Regions from separate parts of the Paenibacillus sp. S-38 genome, predicted to be linked through region 2. Evidence: a T-box and tRNA genes for the amino acid it is inferred to sense, from the RefSeq annotation. Region 2 holds a T-box; the other regions hold tRNA genes.

Region 1 (6,389 bases), 2.8 Mb from region 2:
TGCACGCGCACGGCGCAGATCCTTGTGCGGCAGGTCGAGTACGGACTGGTCATTCGTGTAGGAGTGAACCGTCGTCATCATGCCTTTTACGATACCGAACTTGTCGTTGATTACCTTAGCGAAAGGAGCCAGACAGTTCGTTGTGCAGGAAGCGTTGGAGATGATCGTGTGCTGGGAAGCGTCGTACTTGTCTTCGTTAACGCCCATAACGATCGTGATGTCTTCGTTCGTAGCCGGTGCGGAGATGATAACCTTCTTCGCGCCGCCTTTCAGGTGAAGCTCGGCTTTCTCTTTCGCAGTAAAGATCCCTGTGGATTCAACGACGATTTCTACGCCGTTAGCGCCCCAAGGCAGGTTTTCCGGATTGCGCTCTGCAAATACTTTAACGGTTTTGCCGTTTACGATCAGCGCGCCTTCAGTTGCTTCAACCGTTGCATTCAGCTTGCCGTGCGTAGTGTCGTATTTGAGCAGGTGAGCCAGCGTGTTTACGTCTGTCAGGTCGTTGATTGCAACGATTTCTACTTCAGGGTTGCCCAGTGCTGCACGAAATACGTTACGGCCGATACGACCAAATCCGTTAATACCCACTTTTACCATGATTGATAGCCTCCCAAAATGTATATTGTCACACCCGCGATTCCCGCACTGCGGGTCCGCTGGGCGCAACGTTCAAGACAGGAAAAACCTGTCATGATGAACTGATGTTGCGGATGATCTCCTGCGCTGCTGCTTCGTCGGTAACGAGCACGTCCTCATGACCGTACTTGAGCACCGAGGCGATCGCCTCGCCTTTGCTTCGGCCTCCCGCCACCCCGATCACGGTATCCATGCCCTGAATATCCTCGAGTCGAAGTCCGATGGTCGGCATGCGGTGAAGTATGCGGCCGCTTCGGTCAAAGTAATACCCGAACGCTTCCGCAAGCGCCCCTTCCCTCTGCAGGCTTTCGGTCGTTTTCCGGTCCACTTTGCGCCTCCTGGCCATTACCATAGCATCTCCCATCCCATGAATGACCATCCGTGCCTGACGGATGAACTGGATGATCTCGGAGATCGTGGTATCCTGGATCAGCGACTGATAAGCTTCCTCGCCGAGGTGATCGGGTACGTGGAGCAGACGATAACGCGCTCCAGTCTTCTTAGCCATGGTGGAGGCAATCGTATTCGCCTGCATCTCGAGGCTCTCCCCAAGCCCTCCGCGGGCCGGTACGAACCAGATGCCCTTCATCGCCGGCGCTGCCGTAAGATGGTAGGCCACTTCAGCCATCGTCGATCCGCCGGTAACGGCGACGACGTCGTTCTCTCTAACCAGCTTGCGCAGGACGGACGCACCGGCACGGCCAAGCTCCTTCTTCACCTGGGGTGAAGTGTCGGAATCGCCGGGCACGATAACCACCTGCTTCAGTCCGAAATGCACGCGCAGCCTCTCTTCCAGTTCCGTGAGCCCGAACAGGTCCTTCACGAGCGGTTCGATCCGCTCCAGCAGTTCCCTGCCCGCCATACTGATGCGTATGCCGGAGGCATCCACGTCGACCAGCCCCTGCTCCTTCAGAAAGTCCACTTCCGCGCGGAGCACCCGCTCCGTCGTGTTCAGCATTCCCGCCAAAGTGCGCCGGCCGATCATCCCGGAAACCAGGATATGATGAAGAACGGTATAGCGCTTCTTCATGGTGTCCATCAAGTCGGGAAGCAGCTGTTTTTGGATGTCAAGAATCTCTCTCATGGATTCACTCCCGCTTGCTTGCTAACTGGACACTTTTCGTCCCGGTGATGCATTTTCAGTCCCACATTCTCCAAAAGAAGAACTAAGCTCTCACTTAGTTATCCCTAATATACCGGATTTTCAAACCATTTTCAAGAGAGCCTTTGTAAAAATCTTGTAACCGAAAAACTTTTGGACAGGGACTTGCATTCCGGCTTGGCATGCTATATAATCAATTTTGCTGTCACACACAAGTGATCGCACAGCAAGCTTCATACATGCGCCCGTGGTCCAATGGATATGACGTAGGCCTCCGGAGCCTGAGATTAAGGTTCGATTCCTTACGGGCGCGCCACTTATACAAACAAGCAGATCAGCTGACAGAGCTGGTCTTTTTTTGTCGGTTAATTTGACCTTTCTTGACCTTAGTTTGTTTTTGGGCTATGATGGTTATAGTTTAATTATAAAGGAGGCTGCAGCTCATGAGTTTTATCCCAATGGTAGTCGAACCGGATGCAAGAGGGGAACGCGCCTACGATATTTACTCGCGTTTGCTCAAGGACCGCATCATCTTTCTTGGAAGTGGCATTAACGACGTTGTAGCCAACTCGATCATTGCGCAGCTGCTGTTCCTGGCGGCCAGCGATCCCGACAAAGACATTCATCTGTATATCAACTCCCCGGGAGGCTCGATCACTTCGGGCATGGCGATCTACGACACGATGCAGTTCATCAAGCCGGACGTCTCGACGATCTGCGTCGGCATGGCCGCTTCGATGGGCGCGTTCCTGCTCGCCGCAGGCGCCCCTGGCAAGCGTTTTGCGCTGCCGAACAGCGAAGTCATGATCCATCAGCCGCTCGGCGGCGCCGAAGGCCAAGCCAGCGATATCGAGATCCGTGCGAAGCGGATCCTGAAGATGCGCGACAAGCTGAACACGATCCTCGCCGAGCGCACAGGCCAGTCCTTTGAGCGCATCGAGAAGGATACCGACCGCGACAACTTCATGTCGGCGGAAGAAGCCCGCGCTTATGGTCTGATCGATAAGGTTATCGAGAAAGTGTAAGTTCCCCATCAACCTGCGGTAAACCTAAGAGCCTGCCCCTCCGGTCATCCGGATGGCAGGCTTTTTGGTTAGGCTCACCCTGTTCTCCATCAATGGTTACTTCGCATCCGTAGTGAAGCTGAATACATGAGTCCGCCGCCCCGCCTCCACTTCGATCCGCACCCTGCGGTCCGGCTGAAATCCGCCTTCAGGCTCAAATGTCATACCGTACTGCGTCGCCCCTGTCGCTCCCGGCACCGGAGCATCCGGCGAATCTTCATAACGTACCCGCATGCCCATAGAGTCATAGCTGCCCTTCCATGCCACCGTCACCACGGTTTCGGTGGGCACATGTTCCATCCCGTCAGCCGGGTATGTACTCATAATCCAATTTCTTGACTGATAGGCATTCCATCCCCACCAGAGAGCCAGCAAGCTTCCTAGACCCAGCAAAAAGCGTATTCCCTCCTGCCGTGAAAGGCTGACCTCCGAATTTCCACGGCCAGCCAGCGAAAGTCCGGCGGCAGTGACGGCAGCAAGAGCCCCTAGGATCAGCCATCCATGCAGCCCCACACCTAAGAAAAATCCTACCTTCGGTGGAAGGGGCCAATGCCGGATCAAGCTCCCCTGATACATCATCCATGAATACAGGGCCGGCACCTGCCCAAGCAGCAGCAAAGCCATTCCCGCCAAACTTGATAACAGCAGCAGACGCCTGGCCTTTCCTTTTCGGTACACCCAGGCACCCAGCAGCATACCAGCTCCCCCAACCATGCTGCAGAGGGCCCACTGTCCAATCTCCGCCTCCTTGACCTCCCCAAGCACATACCAAGGGAATACAGGAAAATACAAGCTCCCTATCCCGATACAACTCCATCCGATCCACTGCCAGATCCGCTGCGGTTCCCTCCACCAAGGGCTCATTTCACCCCCTCCTCCTGAGTCCTTTCCTACAAGCTAGACGAGTTCTGCGGACCGCAGGTTGCCGGATTGGGGTGATGACTGCCTGACGGATCGCTGACACTGACTTCGTTAGCTCGGACAGCAGAGCATAAGAAAAAGCCCTTTCCTTATGAATGGCATAGGAAAGGGCTGTTATTGCTATAGATTACGGCTGCTGCTCTACACGGTCGTCCAGCGGATAGAAGATCAGATCCACCGGGAAAGCCGAGCCGGCCGGCGGGCTGAACTCAATATCAAGCGATTCTTCCTTGCCCGTCGTCTTCGCAAGGATCTGCATGCCGTCAAAGGCCGTGATGACCCCCGATTCCGGAATAAGTCGAATGTCTCCGTTGATCTTAATCGGCCCCTTGAAGACGCCACCCTTGGCCAAGATCATGATAGCCATTTTGCGCGGCTTATCGGCATGAATTTTGTAAATGACGCCGTAGTTGCCGTCATTCTTGACCTCAGCCTTCCGCTGTGGATCGTAACCCGGCAGGAACGGATCTTTGATCCCATCGCCAAGAATCAGCCTGGACGGTGTCGTGAACGAAGAAGCGTCGATGTTCCATTTCACTTCCGAGATCGGGAAGGTGCCTCTTACGTGGCCGCTGAAATCAAGCTTTGGCAGCGCCAGCGCCTTCTGGGAGACATCTTTGGCGGCAATAAAGGAGAACTGTACCTTGCCGTCCGTCTCGAGGTCATAGAACAAATTCACGCCTTGAGCCGGGTAGAAGTCCGGCATCTGCTTGTAAGTGAATGTCTGGCCTGCAGGGATCGTCATGCTTTCGCTCAGCGGGTCCCCGAGCAGGAAGTCGACTGTGGCTTCACTGCCGATCAGGTTCGCGTAGACCGAAGGCCACACTTCCCCTTTATTCGTCGTCTTGATCGTGACCGGCTTATTTGTCATGTTCTTCGCCAGGATGGCGAAGCTTACTTTTTCCTTGGTCCCGTTGATATGGTCGGCATACAATCTCGCTTTGCCTTCGACTTCGTCCTGATACAGGATGCCCTGCTCATAGAACTCCTCCGGACTGTCGGAGACCAGAAGCGTCCGCCCCGGAACCTCGGTAGCCGTCTTAGGCAGCTCCGGCAGTTCCCAGAAGTGGCTCCACAGCGTGCTCCAGTTCGTCTTGATGAAGGAACCGACCGGCTTCATGTAGATCGGGTACTCCACAGCGCTCAGGAAGGTCTCATTCGAGATCACCAGATTGCGTGTGTACGGCTCGCTCTTGTTGCCGTTGATGTCCCATACGGTCAGGGTGATCGGGTAGGTGCCCGCTTGGAAATAAGCGTCTTCCTTGCCCTTCCACTCGAACTTGGCAATCCCTTCGGCATCCGGATCATAGCTCAGATCCACGAACTTGATCGGCTCGCCGATCTTGTAGGTCTGCTTGGCAAAAGTGAACTTCGCCACCGGCTTGGAGTTGCTCGTGTTCGGATCGTACAGCCCTTGAGGCGCATTCACATGCAGCACTTCCACGCGGCGCAGTTCATTGTTATACGTATATTTGGCTCCCATGTAATCCGCGAGCCAGGTCAGCTTGATCATCAGGCGTCCGTTCACAATGGCGGCTACGTCGTCAAAGGCCATCCAATACCCGTTAATCCATACCGATTTGTTGTCAATGTCGAGCATGATCTCATAGCCCGGGGTCTCCATCTCAATTTGGCGGGTAGCGTCATTCCACTCCACCTTCATGCCGAGCGCATCACCGAGGAACTTTGCCGGCACATACATTTTGTCCTTAATGATTGTAGCCGGGGCATCCAGGGTCACCTGCGTGCCATTCAGGAAGGCTTCCGCCTTGTCAATATACAGCAGCACATACGTGGTGCTGGCGGATGCGAGCGGGTTCTTCTCCTCCTCAGCCGCCGCTCCCGGGGAAACCCATACGAATGACATCAGCAGGCTGACCACCATCAAGAGGGCCAGTTCTTTTTTGATTCGTTTCATGTTCTCTTCTCCTACTCCTCTTCCTGCAGCTCTATTCTGTCTCTTCATCCCAGGCCAAAAAACCTTCTCCGGCCGTTTGAGGCACGTCATAATAGACGCACGGCTCGAAAAAAGGTTGCGCTCTTCCCCTTGGCACTATACTTCTGAAGCCCTACTTTTAGCACAGGAAAAAAGCTTCCTTATCGGAAGCCCCGTGGCGGTCGTTATTGGTTCTCCAATTCCTCTTTGCTGACCAGTGTGACTAAAGCGTTTACAGCCTGTTCAGCGTCCGAACCTTCAGCACTTATGTGAACTTCCGTACCGGTGCTGATCGCAAGGCTCATGATGCCCATGATACTCTTGGCGTTAACCTTCTTCTCGTCCTTCTCCACAAAGATTTCCGAAGAGAACTTATTCGCTTCTTGAACGAACAGCGCTGCCGGTCTGGCATGAAGGCCTGTTTTTAACTTGACGACAACTGGGCGTCTCGACATGCAACCAATACCCCCTACAATCTGTAAATTCCGAATCCTGAAGACGTTCCCGTCCCCTTCTAGCTTTAAAGCAGCCTGGATGTTCGTAACGTCACTAGGCTTCAACCAACAAGACATGAGTCCATTCCTGTCATACCGCACCGCTGCCTATGGCAGGCATACCGGCTATCGCATGGTAACAATGACTGCGGCCCAACCGGCAAAACCAAATGAATCCTGGAGCATCCAGAACGTTAGGATGAAAAAATGATGACATAACCCTAACGTAACTGGCC
Region 2 (6,389 bases):
TTGCTTCAGGGAGAAGTCCATGGGGCGGAGCTGACGGCGGTGGCGGATATCGACCCGTACCGTCTGGCTTGGGCGAAGGAGCAGTACGGAGACCGGGTGAAGCTGTTCTCCGGGCTGGATGAATTCTTCGCGTCGAAGAGCTTCGATGCGGTGCTGATCTGCACGCCGCATTATGATCATCCGCCTATCGCTTCACGCGCATTCGGCGATGGATACCATGTGCTCGTAGAGAAGCCGGCAGGCGTGTATACGAAGCAGGTCCGGGAGATGAACGAAGCCGCGGCACGGTCAGGCAAAGCCTTCGGCATCATGTATAACCAGCGGACGAATCCCCTGTACCGGAAGCTCCGTGATCTCGTCACTTCGGGGGAGCTGGGCGAGATCCGGCGCACGAACTGGATTATCACGACCTGGTACCGCTCCCAGAGCTATTATGATTCTGGCGGCTGGCGTGCCACCTGGGGCGGGGAAGGCGGTGGCGTCCTGCTCAACCAGGATCCCCACCAGCTCGACCTCTGGCAGTGGACGGTGGATATGATGCCGAAGCGCGTACGGGCGTTCTGCCATTTCGGCAAGTACCGCAGCATCGAAGTGGAGGATGATGTCACCGCTTACGTCGAATATGAGAATGGGGCGACGGGGCTGTTTGTCACCACGACAGGGGAAGCGCCGGGCACGAACCGATATGAGGTGACCGGAGACCGCGGCAAGATCGTCATCGAAGACGGCAAGCTGACCTTCTGGCGGCTGCGGGTGCCGGAGCCAGAGTTCAACCGCGACTTTCGCGGCGGCTTCGGCCAGCCGGAGTGCTGGAGGTGGGAGGTGCCGGTGGAATCGTCGGAAGGGACGCAGCATAAGGGCATCACGCAGAATTTCACGGATCATATCCTCCGCGGCACGCCGCTTTTGGCACCCGGCGAAGAAGGCATTCTGGGCCTGACGCTGTCCAATGCGATGTACCTGTCCGCATGGACGGACAACTGGGTCGACCTGCCGATCGATGAGGAGCTGTTCTATACGAAACTGCAGGAGAAGATCGCTTCCTCGACCTACAAGAAGGTGACCCGGACGATTGATGATATGGATGTCAGCGGGACACATTAGCCAGGAGGGAACACTTTCGTGATTCCGGGCCGGGCTGTACCCTTGAAAATTAGGACTTGAATACCCATGACCCCTTGGGATATACTGTTTAAAATTCATAAGCAATCGTCTGTGATGGGAAAAGTAACCGCCGATGAAACGTTCAAGCGAGCCGGGAGGGTGGGAGCCGGTACGGGAGCGGCAGGTGAAACGGATCCCGGAGACGGTCTGCCGAGCAGGGAAGATTCCCGGTGTAGGCGGATCCGGCAGAAGCCGTTATCCGGTTCGAGCGGTTAAGGCGCGTTCCAAGCGCCGTTAACAACAAGAGTGGTACCGCGAGTGTGTGTCACAGCCCTCGTCTCTTTGGTGAGACGGGGGCTTTTTGTATTGGGATCCAGGACACAGCCATTATCCAGAAGGAGGGAACAGGCATGGTCAAAGGAAGGCTGGCGAAGGCCGTAAGTGAATGTGTAGAGGATATGCTGGAGGAGGTGAAGGGACTGCGCCGCCGGGATCCGGCCGAGATCCGGATCGAGCCTCCCTCTCTGCTGGAGCATGGCGATTACTCTACGAACGCCGCCATGGTGCTCGCGAAGGAGCTGCGGATCCCGCCGATGCGCTTGGCCGAGCAGCTCCGGGACCGGCTCGAGCAGAACGGGCTCGCAGACGGGCTGATCCGGCAGGTGGAGGCGGTGCCTCCCGGGTTTATCAACTTCCGGCTGAATTGGCGGAGATGGGCCGAGGAGGAAGAGCGGCCCGCTGCTGCGGATCCGTCGAAGCAGGAGAAAATCATCGTGGAGCACACATCGATCAACCCGAACAAATCCGCACATATCGGCCATCTGCGCAACGCCGTCATCGGGGATACCCTCGTGCGGCTGCTGCGGAGAACCGGGTATGAAGTCGAGGTGCACAACTATATTGACGATCTCGGCAACCAGCTCGCCGATACGGTCGTCGGGCTGCTCCATACCGGACTGAAGGGGGATCATCCCAGATTCGGGGACTACTGCTGGGACGCTTATGCCTGGATCAACAAGGAATATGCCGCGCGGCCGGGACTTGAGGAGGAACGCACGAAGGTGCTGCATGCGCTCGAAGAAGGGCAGTCCGCTCTCTCTTGGCTCGGTCTTTTGACCGCAGAGAAGATCGTACGGGAGCAGCTGCAGGAGATGAAGCTGTTCGGCATCGGCTATGACCTGCTTGTGTGGGAGAGCAGCATCGTCAGGCGGGGCTTCTGGAAGGCGGCGTTTGAACGGCTTCAGGAGACGACCGCTTTCCGGAAAGTGGCGGAGGGGGCTCAGGCCGGCTGCTGGGTGCTTCAGCCGGCGGATGAGCCGGACGCGGACCGGAACGGGGAGGCTGCCGATGCCGGCTACCAGGCAGCCAAGGTGCTCGTGCGTTCGAACGGCATTCTGACCTACACGGCCAAAGACATTGCATATCACCTGTGGAAGTTCGGGCTGCTTCCGGAGAACTTCAGGTATACGGCATTCGACGGAGAGGTCAGCACTACGCATGGGACGGGGGAGGGAACAGGAGCCTTCGGCAGAGCCTCCCGGGTGATTAACGTGATCGATTCCCGTCAAGCGTACCCCCAGGCCGTGGTAAAGCAGTCGCTCGAAGCCTTGGGCTATAAGGAGCAGGCGGACCGGCTGCATCACGTGAGCTATGGCGTCGTCTCCTTGAGTCCGGCCGCGGCACGGGAGCTAGGGGTGGACACGTCGGATGAGAAGGCCTCGTATGCGATGAGCGGCAGACAGGGCGTCGGCATCCGGGCCGCGGAGCTGCTGCAGACTATGCAGCAGGTGATCGAGCAGGAGCGCGGAGAACGGGAGGGTCTGCCCGGCAGGCTCATTGCGGCGGCGGCCATCCGCTACTACCTGCTCCGCTTTCATCTCGCCACCGAGGTGGTGTTTGATTTGAAGCAGGCAACGGAGCTGACCGGGAACACAGGGGTCTACGTGCTCTATGCGTATGCGAGGGCGGCAACGCTGCTGGCGAAAGCGGAGGCTGAGGCGCAGCACATGCCGGCCGGCGTTCTGCCAAGCGGCTTCCCGGAGGAGCCCGAGCCTGCGGAGCACGCGCTGCTCAGGCAGCTCAGCCTCTGGGAGGATACGCTGCAGACGGCGGCCGGAGAGCTGGCTCCACACCAAATCTGCACTTACGCCTATGAGCTAGGAGCCCGGTTCAATACCTTCTACAGCGCGCTGCCGATCCGGAGCGCCGGCGAAGAGCAGCGGCAGTTCAGGCTGTGGCTTACCGCCCGCTTCAAGAAGACGATGGGCGAGGCGCTCGAGGTGCTCGGACTGCCGGCTCCGGAGCGGTTGTAAACGGCGGTCAAGAGGGCTGTAGTCCGGAGAATATGGAAATGAAAGAAGCAAAGGAGGGGCAGGCGGCCTCTCCTTTGCTTCTTTTCATTTTACGCCTTATTTCCTTGTGAGCATGATCTCTGTGAGCATGATCTCTCTCACTTCTTTTTCGCTGCGCTCTCCGGGTCGCCCCACAGGCCGCGCTTCGCCTCGCGCGCTTCCTTCTCCGCCTTGCGGAAGAGGTCCTGGAACATGACGTTCGGCTGGATCGTCATTGTGTTCGCATAGCCTTCACGCATGAGCGTTTCGTTGAACATGACGCTCTCCCCCCGGATGAAGACATAGCGGAGCAGACGACCGTACTTGTCCTTGTCCCCTGTGTCTGCGAAGAGATAGACGCTTTGGCCGGTGAGCTTCCCCTTGGTGAAGGCGCTCGCCTGCTTGCCGTACGGCTGGATGGGGCTGCCGGGCTTCACCGTTTCAGGCGTGTTGACGCCGATCAGCCGGACCTTTTCGCCCGCCGCGGTCTCGAACGTATCGCCGTCGACTACCCGCTTCACCTCCGTCAGTGTCACCGGCCGGCCTTTGAGGTCGGGGTAAGCCTTGTATATCGCGGCTTCGGCCCCGTCCTTCGCCGGCTTCGCAGAGCAGGCGGCCAGCAGGAGCATGAAGGCGCAGAGCAGGAGAATCCGGCTCCGGAAACGCTGCTTGTTAGGAACAAAGGATGGGTTAGACATGATGACCGATCAATCCTCCAAAGATTCGAGTAGTGCTTGCCCGCGCAAGGTACATGCAGGAATCTCCATTGTATCGCCGTCGACCTCGGGCTGCAATGCTCCGTTTTCCCACCGCCGGAGGCCGGCTATGTTTAAACTGGGCGGGGAACCCTCATACTAACAGTATCTGTCAAGAAAAACGGATCCGCCGTCCTTTACGGACGATGGGCGTTTAGTAAGAAGTATTAGATTGCAGAATCGAGCCCAGGTGAGATAGGTATGCTTCTATTTGAAAAAGTTGGGAGGGAGCCTGATGCAGTTTCACAAGGACCGGCCTCTGGTTATCCAGAACGACTTCTGCATTCTCCTGGAAACGCGCCATCCCTCGTTCGAGGAAGTGCGCGCGGGCCTGTCGCGTTTCGCGGATCTCGTCAAATCGCCCGAGAACATCCATACCTACCGGATGACATCCCTGTCGCTGTGGAATGCCGCCGCGGCGGGCATTACGGTCGGGGAGATCCTCTCGTTTCTCGAGATGTGGTCGAAGTTCGGCATTCCTTCCGCCGTGAAGAGCGACATCCGCCGCTTCGTGGAGCGGTACGGACTTGTCCGGATGGAGCGCACGGGAGAGGACCTGCTGCTGATCTCGGACGATCTCTCGGTCATCAAGGAGATGGTGATGTACAAATCGCTGCGTTCCTACGGCTTATGCCAGGTGGATGAGCGGACGCTCCGTTTCTCTCCGCAGTATCGGGGACTGCTTAAACAGGAGCTCATCAAGCTGGGCTTTCCGGTGGACGACCAGGCCGGATATTCGCGGGGGGAAGAGCTGCCGATCCGCCTGCGCGACGGGGGAGAGGAGAGTCCCTTCTCCTTGAGAGCCTACCAGCGGGCCGCCGTCGATTCCTTCTACCGGGAAGGCGGCACGCTCGGGGGGAGCGGGGTGCTTGTGCTGCCCTGCGGCGCGGGCAAGACCGTCATCGGGATCGCGGCCATGGGCAAGCTGAACTGCGCCACGCTCATCCTTACCTCGAACAGCACCTCCGTGCGGCAGTGGAAGCGCGAGATTCTCGACAAGACGGACGTGACGGAGGACATGGTGGGGGAATACACCGGCACCCAGAAGGAAGTGCGGCCGATTACCATCGCCACCTATCAAATTCTGACCTACCGCAAGTCGAAAGACGAGCCTTTTGCTCATATGGACCTCTTCAACAAAAGGGATTGGGGCCTGATCGTGTACGACGAGGTGCACCTGCTTCCGGCCCCGGTATTCCGTGTCACCGCGGACATCCAGGCTACGCGCCGCCTCGGCCTGACGGCTACGCTCATCAGGGAGGACGGCATGGAACAGGACGTCTTCTCGCTGGTCGGTCCCAAGCGCTATGAGATGCCCTGGAAGGATCTGGAGTCGCAGGGGTGGATTGCCTCAGTCGAATGCGTCGAGCTGCGCGTGCCGATGCCGGAGCGGGAGATGGAAGCGTACCGCAGCTCCTCTCCGCGGGAGCAGATGCGGGCGGCCAGCATGAATCCAGCTAAGCTGGATGTCGTCTGCAGGCTCATCGAGCAGCATAAGGGGGAGCAGATTCTGATTATCGGACAGTACCTTGAGCAGCTGCACGACCTCGGCAGCCGCACCGGGATTCCTGTGATTACCGGGTCCATGCCGAACGAGAAGCGCGAGGAGCTCTATAACGCCTTCCGCAAAAGCGCCATCCAGGAGCTCATCGTGTCCAAGGTGGCCAATTTTGCGGTGGACCTGCCGGATGCGACCGTGGCCATCCAGGTGTCGGGGAGCTATGGCTCCCGCCAGGAGGAGGCCCAGCGTCTCGGCCGCATTCTGCGTCCGAAGGCCGGGAACAATAAAGCTTTCTTTTATACGGTGATCAGCGAAGATACGAGAGAACAGGAATTCGCCCTGAACCGGCAGCTGTTCCTGATTGAGCAGGGCTACCGGTACCGGATGGAGGAAGGCAAATCTGCGAAGGAGGAGGCGGCTCCATGAAGTATGCGGAACTTGCGGCAAGGATGCCGCGGGAGCTCAGAAACCGGATGGAGCGGGAGACCGTCTACGCCCCCTGGCTGGGCCGCGGCATGACGCTGGAGGAGCTATGGACGGACAAAGCCGTCATGGAGACCGTGTACAACCGGCTCGGCGCGTGCGAGCGGGAAGTGCTTCAGGCCGTCGTCCGCCGGGCGGCATGTGAGCCGTTCGACGCCCATGCGCTGGAGAGAGCCCTTCCGGGCCATCTCTCCGGAGCAGAGGCCCGTGCGGGGC
Region 3 (6,389 bases), 2.6 Mb from region 2:
CGTAACGCCCCAGCATAGCATACGATCTTTCGATATAGGGCTCCATGCTCTTCTTCTGCCGAAGACGCTCCAGAACCGGATGCCCCATGACCCGGCCCAGCACATAACCGAGAGTTAGTCCCGAGACGACGCCCACATAGGTAATCACGAAAGCGGGCAGCGGCTTCAGTAGATGCAGCGCGCCCACCATGCCTCCGGTCATCACCACCACCTCATCCGGAATGGGCATCCCTACGATGCCGAGCCACAGGGCGAAGAACAGCGCGAGGTATCCGAACTGGTGGATGTAAGACAGCAGCGTATCAATCGTCACGTTTCTCATCTCCTTATCAAGGGCAGAGGGAAGCTCCCGGCCCGGTACTCTATCCAGATTTCCCGGAGAACCCTTCCTCTAAACGCCGAAGAACCGTTCCCTGTGGGGAACGGCTTTTACTAGAGTCTCAATGTTATGTGAGCCACGGCCTGTGCATACCTAATCCTACTCCATTGTTCTATCCCGTCATATGCGCCTGCCCTGATTGGGATTACGGCTGCCGAACAGGAGCCGGATGCCTCCGCCGATGAGCAGGACCGAAATGACGAACGTCTGGAAATACCGTTCGAACCAGTAGATGATTCTCCTCTGTATCTCAGAAGTGACCCACAGATCGAGCAGCTGCAGCAGCACTTGATCGAACAAATAATAAACACCGAGGCCGAGAAGACCGAAGCCAACCCAGCGCTGATAGTGCAGCAGCCACTCGACGACCGGGATATCCCGGAGCTCTTCCCTCTCCCATCTGGAGATATGCTGCAGGGCATCGAAGAAGCTGAAGAACCACAGCAGGGGGATCAGGAACATGAAGAGAGAGAGCCGCAGCACATCCAGGATGTAGACCGCGAGCAGAAACCCTGCCATGAGCTGGAAGCCCCTCTTCTGCAGGCCGAGATACATATGGCCCGCTCCCGGGAAGACGGAGAGAATCGCCGCAAGCGTCCGGTTCTTCCGTCCGCCGCCCCGCCACTCCTGAAAGTCCTCGAAGAACGTCCGGTCCGGCAGCGGTTCACCGGCTTCCCGGCGCTTCAGGAGCTGTACGCAGTCGAACATGCCGTAGAGCCAGACGATGGGGAGAACCCCCAGGAAGACGAAGAAATCGTCCTGACCGGTTAATGCCGCGAGGAACAGTGTCATGACGATGAAGCCGAAGAATACCGCCATGAAGGCCAGGCCCCGCTGCATCAGACCGAGATGAAAGTGCCCCAGCCCCGGAATGAATGACAGGAACACGGTAAAATAACGGTCGTTCGTCGCTGCAGGCGGATATACATCGGATGCATGGGGTTGTCTTTCGTAATGAATTCCTTGCTTGGCTTGCGCCTCTTCTTCGCGGGATACGGGACCCGGATACGAATAGGGCGGTCTCGGATGGGGTGAGGCCAGAAGAGACACGATCATGTCCACCAGGTTAATGAGGCCCACTATTATCCCCATCACGCACAGGAGTACGCCCAATTTCATCTCCCTGAATATCACAGCGGATAAGAAGGAAAACAGCGCCAGTCCGAAAAATAATACCCCATAGGTCATTCCTTTGATGACTCTGCCCCTATACAGGTGGCCAAGTCCCGGAATGAACGACAGCAGCAGAGCCACCATCGGATGTTTCGTTGAGTTCATCGGTTATCCTCTCTTTCTCGTTTGGACTCGATCCGATCCAGCAGGCCGACTGTTTTTTCCATCCATCTTACGGAATAAGGTTCCGTTTCGGCTGCCGGCCGGGCAAGGTCCGGATGATCCGGATCCACAGCCGCTGAAACGCTGCCCATCAAGAACTGAAATGTACCCGTGCCCATCAGGAGCATCGTAATGGCGGCGGCCACCCCGTAATGCAGCAGCGGATGCTGGAACCAAGACCGCGGGTGAAGGTGGATTCCGGTCTGCCTCGCAGGGGGGAACGCAGCAGAGCGATGTTCGATGTCCCACTGCTTCATGACCGATGCCTGCAGCGATGCGGTATCCGGCTGCGGCAGCACTTCGGCCAGCTCTTCCAGCGCTTCCAAGTAGATCTCGAAACAGGTAGCACAGTCCTCTGCCAGGTGAGTGTCACATCCGTCTCTTTCTTCCGGAGTGAGCACGCCCCGGACGTAGGCAAGCCATGTTTCCCTCGGCATATGGTTCATTCCAGATCTTCCTCCCTCCATGCTTTGCGCATATACTGCTTGGCCCGGTAAAGCTTGGACTCCACCGTTTTGACCGCCACCTGCTGCTCGTCGGCAATCTGTTGGTAGCTCTTGTCCTCGAGATAAAAGGCCACGACCACATCCCGGTACGCCCCCGGCAGCCGCTCGAGATTCTCCCTTACCCGCTCCCGGCGGTCCCTGTGCAGCACCTTTTCTTCCACGGGGCTGCCTGAGGGTCGAGCAGCCGCGCCAATGGCTTCCCATTCCTCGGTTAGCTGCTCCCTCTTGCGGTCTTTCGAGCGTTTATAGTCAATGGCCTTGTGTACGGCTATGCGCGTCAGCCATGTTTTCAATCCGCCGTGCCGGTACTGGGGGAGGGAGCTGTAGATCTTCAGCAGTACTTCCTGCGTCACATCCTCGGCATCCCCGGCTGAATGCAGCACCGAGTAGACGGCCTTGTACAAGTCGGTTCCGTACCGCTCCACGAGCTCGCGGAACGCTTCCCGGTCCCCACCTACGATCCGGGCTATCCATGCTTCTTCGGTAATCGGTCTCCCCCTCCCTTCTCCACAAGCAATAGACGACCGCCATGCCTCTCTTCACTGCAGCGGCCGCAAGAAATTTTTCCTGCCCGCGGAGGCCGGGTGTTCGCTTTTCTCCCGTGCGGCGGTGTGATATAATAACCCTTGGTTAGGATAACGCGTCCCCATAGCTCAACAGGATAGAGCAGTCCTCTCCTAAAGGACAGATAGTGGTTCGAGTCCTCTTGGGGACGCCATCTACATCACGGCACAGCATAATGACCCTTGAATTCAGGCCCTTTAGGGCTTTTTTTTCTCAGCGATAAGCTGGTGGGTATAAAGGATCTTTCCCCGCGGTACACTACCCGATGGATGATGAAACCCATGCACATTCAAACCAAAGTACATACCGACACCATGGCAAAAAGAGCCCGCATCCACGAATTCCTTCGTGCCGCAGGCTCTTTTCTTTCATTGCGTAAGGACAAGCGGACCGTCTTTTGTGATGGCCACCGTGTGTTCGAACTGCGCGGAGAGGCTGCCGTCCATCGTCCGGGCCGTCCACCCGTCAAAGTCGATGAACATCTCGTGCTTGCCCGCATTCACCATCGGTTCGATCGTGAATACCATGCCTTCTTCCAGGCGGAAGCCCCGTCCGGGCTTGCCGGCGTGCGGGAAGGAAGGCTCCTCATGCATATTGCGGCCGATCCCGTGGGCGACCAGATCGCGTACGACGGAGAAGCCGTTACCTTCGGCATGCTTCTGAATGGCGCTGACGACGTCTCCGATGCGGTTGCCGATCAAGGCTTTGGAGATCCCGAGATTCAGGCATTCCTTGGTCACGCAGACCAGCTTCTCGGCTTCCGGGGAAATGGTCCCGACCGCATACGTCTCACAGGTGTCGGCCATCCAGCCGTTATAGCAGCAGACGATATCGATCTTGACGATATCTCCGTTCACCAGCGGCTCCTTGCTCGGGAAGCCATGGGCTATGACATCATTGACCGAGGCACAGGTAGCTGCAGGGAAGCCCTTGAAGCCCTTGGTTACTTGGCTCGCTCCGTGTTTGACGATGAAGGCTTCGGCAAAATCGTTGATTTCCAAGGTAGAGATGCCCGGACGAACCATCTTGGCGATCTCCCTGTGGCAGGCGGCTAAGATCTGTCCCGCCTCGCGCATTTTAGCGATTTCTTCGGGTGTTTTAAGGATAATCATGGCTTTTCACTCCTAGCTTTTCCAAGGCCGCTCGGGCCGTTGTCACACTGATTGTACTCTATTGTACGCAGTTGCTTCAAAAACTTCCCATGTGGTAAGATGATCCACACTGAATTTTTGGAATCGGCTCAGCAGCATAAGGAGGTGCCGGACTTTGACACAAGATCCTGTTTGGCAGCAAGAGAAGGAAAGGCTTGGTCTCGTATTGGAACGGATCCAGGAGGAGATTAAACGGACGGAAGCCTTGTCGGAGGAACGCCTTACCACCGTAGCGGAGGCGCGTAAGGACTTTTGGAGCGATATCTCCGTTAACCTCTCGAACCGCGACGACATCATGGAAACGTATGCGGCGATCACCCAGCAGTCCATGATGCTGGGCGGCCAGGAACGCAGCCTTCAGCATGCGGAAGACAACCGCTACCGGCTTCTGCGTATGTACAATTCCCCTTATTTCGGCAGGATAGACTTTACGGAAGAAGGAACGGACGATACCCAACCGATCTACATCGGCATCGGCTCCGTCCTGGATGAAGAGACGCAGACATACTGGGTCTACGACTGGCGCGCGCCGGTCTCCTCCCTCTTCTACGACTATCCCCCGGGGCCGGCGAGCTACAAGACCCCCGTGGGCACAATCGACGGCCGACTGGAGCTCAAGCGGCAGTATATGATCCGCGGCGGCGAGCTCAAGGCGCTCTTCGATACAGGCGTCACCATCGGAGATGAGGTGCTGCAGGAGATTCTCGGTGGGCATGCGGATGACCGGATGAAGAGCATTGTGGCCACCATCCAGAGCGAACAGAACCGGATTATCCGGGATGACACCCATCCGGTATTGATCGTCCAGGGTGCCGCGGGGAGCGGCAAAACCTCCGTAGCTCTGCAGCGGGTCGCCTATCTGATGTACAAACACCGACAGACGCTGCATGCCGACAATATGGTGCTGTTCTCTCCGAACGCCCTCTTCAACAGCTATGTCGCCTCCGTCCTCCCTGAGCTTGGCGAAGCCAATATGCAGCAGACCACCTATCAGGAATATCTGCGCCTGCGTCTATCCCGCCAGTTTGAAGTGGAGGATGCGTATGACCAGATCGAAACCCTGCTCAGCCTCTCGCCGGAGGACAGCATGTATGAGCTGCGTACCGCCAGCATCCGGTTCAAATCGTCGCGTGCTTATATCGAGGTGATCGAGAAGTACGCAAAGCGGCTGGAGAAGGAAGGCATGCTCTTTCAGGACCTCCTCTTCCGCGGCCGGGTACTGATCAGCGGAGAGCGGATGGCCGAAGAATTTTACCGGCTGGATCCCGCACTGAAGCTCAGCAACAAGCTCCATCTTCTGAAGGAATGGCTGCTGAAGGAATTGAAAGATCTGGCTAAGCAGGAGCGCAGGAAATCGTGGGTCAAAAAAGAGATCGAGCTGCTCGACAAAGACGACTACCAGAGGGCCCACAATGCCCTTCAAAAGCAGGCAGGCGACCGGGAGGTAGCATTTGACGACGCACAGCAGGAAGCGCTGCTCTTGGCCAAATTCGTCGTCCACGAGAGGTTCAAGAGCCTGCGCAGCCGGATCAAGGCCCTACGTTTCGTCTCAGGCTCCTTGCTGTATAAGCAGATGCTATCCCAGAATGCCCTGACCGCCGATGATATGAGCCGGCTGCTTCCTGCAGGGTGGGATGACGTGCGCCAGTGGACCTTGGAGCGCATGGAAGCGGGGCAGCTGCCTTATGAGGATGCCACGCCCCTGCTGTACCTGACGGGACTTCTGGAAGGCTTCCATTCGTACAATGCGGTACGCCATGTGCTGATCGACGAGGCGCAGGATTACTCGGCATTCCAACTCGCCTTCCTGCGAAGACTGTTCCCCCGTGCTCGCATGACCCTGCTCGGAGATTTCAACCAGGCGATCTACGCGCATACGCATGGAGGCGGCGACACGGCCGATAAGGGGTACGGGGTGATCTATGATCTATACGGGAGAGATCAGGTCGAACTCATCCGTCTGGTGCGAAGCTACCGGTCGACACGCAACATCGTTGAGTTTACGCTGAACATTCTGCCTAGAGGAGAACCGGTCGAGCCCTTTAACCGCAGCGGGGATGATCCCCGGATCGTTCAGGCTCAGGATATAGAGGAGCTGCAGCACTTGCTCGTAAGCGAGATTGACGGGCTGCGGAAGAACGGGCAGCATTCGATTGCCGTGATCTGCAAGACGGCGGTCGAAGCCCAATCCGCAAGCGCTGCGCTGTCTCCTTTCCTTCAGACGGAGCTCATCACCAAGGAGACCCGCATCTTCCCCGAGGGGGTGCTCGTCCTCCCGGCTTACTTGGCCAAGGGGCTGGAATTCGACGCCGTTATTGTGTATAACGCATCCCGGGAGCGCTACAGTCAAGAGAATGAGCGCAAGCTGCTGTACACTGCTTGTACTCGTGCCATGCACCAACTAACCGTCTTTTCGGTCGGCGATGTATCTCCACTGCTCGATTAACAGCAGCT

What was found. A T-box is a leader RNA that pairs with one kind of tRNA and senses whether it is charged. The one in region 2 lies ahead of ACP26L_RS24740 (arginine--tRNA ligase), so its partner is inferred to be a tRNA-Arg.
Region 1: it has a tRNA-Arg gene. The T-box ahead of ACP26L_RS24740 (arginine--tRNA ligase) is inferred to sense a tRNA for this amino acid. The anticodon was not compared.
Region 3: it has a tRNA-Arg gene. The T-box ahead of ACP26L_RS24740 (arginine--tRNA ligase) is inferred to sense a tRNA for this amino acid. The anticodon was not compared.

Annotation. Positions count from the first base shown of each region.
Region 1 is NZ_CP187970.1:218,786-225,174, reverse strand. It holds gene gap (type I glyceraldehyde-3-phosphate dehydrogenase) at 1-600, opposite strand, end outside; gene ACP26L_RS01055 (sugar-binding transcriptional regulator) at 689-1,720, opposite strand; tRNA gene ACP26L_RS01050 (tRNA-Arg) at 1,980-2,054, shown strand; gene clpP (ATP-dependent Clp endopeptidase proteolytic subunit ClpP) at 2,182-2,763, shown strand; gene ACP26L_RS01040 (hypothetical protein) at 2,860-3,666, opposite strand; gene ACP26L_RS01035 (stalk domain-containing protein) at 3,851-5,641, opposite strand; gene ACP26L_RS01030 (HPr family phosphocarrier protein) at 5,845-6,114, opposite strand.
Region 2 is NZ_CP187970.1:5,627,602-5,633,990, reverse strand. It holds gene ACP26L_RS24745 (Gfo/Idh/MocA family protein) at 1-1,104, shown strand, start outside; T-box leader at 1,207-1,449, shown strand; gene ACP26L_RS24740 (arginine--tRNA ligase) at 1,515-3,416, shown strand; gene ACP26L_RS24735 (thermonuclease family protein) at 3,554-4,132, opposite strand; gene ACP26L_RS24730 (DNA repair helicase XPB) at 4,425-6,116, shown strand; gene ACP26L_RS24725 (helicase-associated domain-containing protein) at 6,113-6,389, shown strand, end outside.
Region 3 is NZ_CP187970.1:23,394-29,782, reverse strand. It holds gene ACP26L_RS00155 (DedA family protein) at 1-322, opposite strand, end outside; gene ACP26L_RS00150 (hypothetical protein) at 500-1,657, opposite strand; gene ACP26L_RS00145 (zf-HC2 domain-containing protein) at 1,654-2,160, opposite strand; gene ACP26L_RS00140 (RNA polymerase sigma factor) at 2,157-2,681, opposite strand; tRNA gene ACP26L_RS00135 (tRNA-Arg) at 2,863-2,938, shown strand; gene map (type I methionyl aminopeptidase) at 3,153-3,896, opposite strand; gene helD (RNA polymerase recycling motor HelD) at 4,051-6,381, shown strand.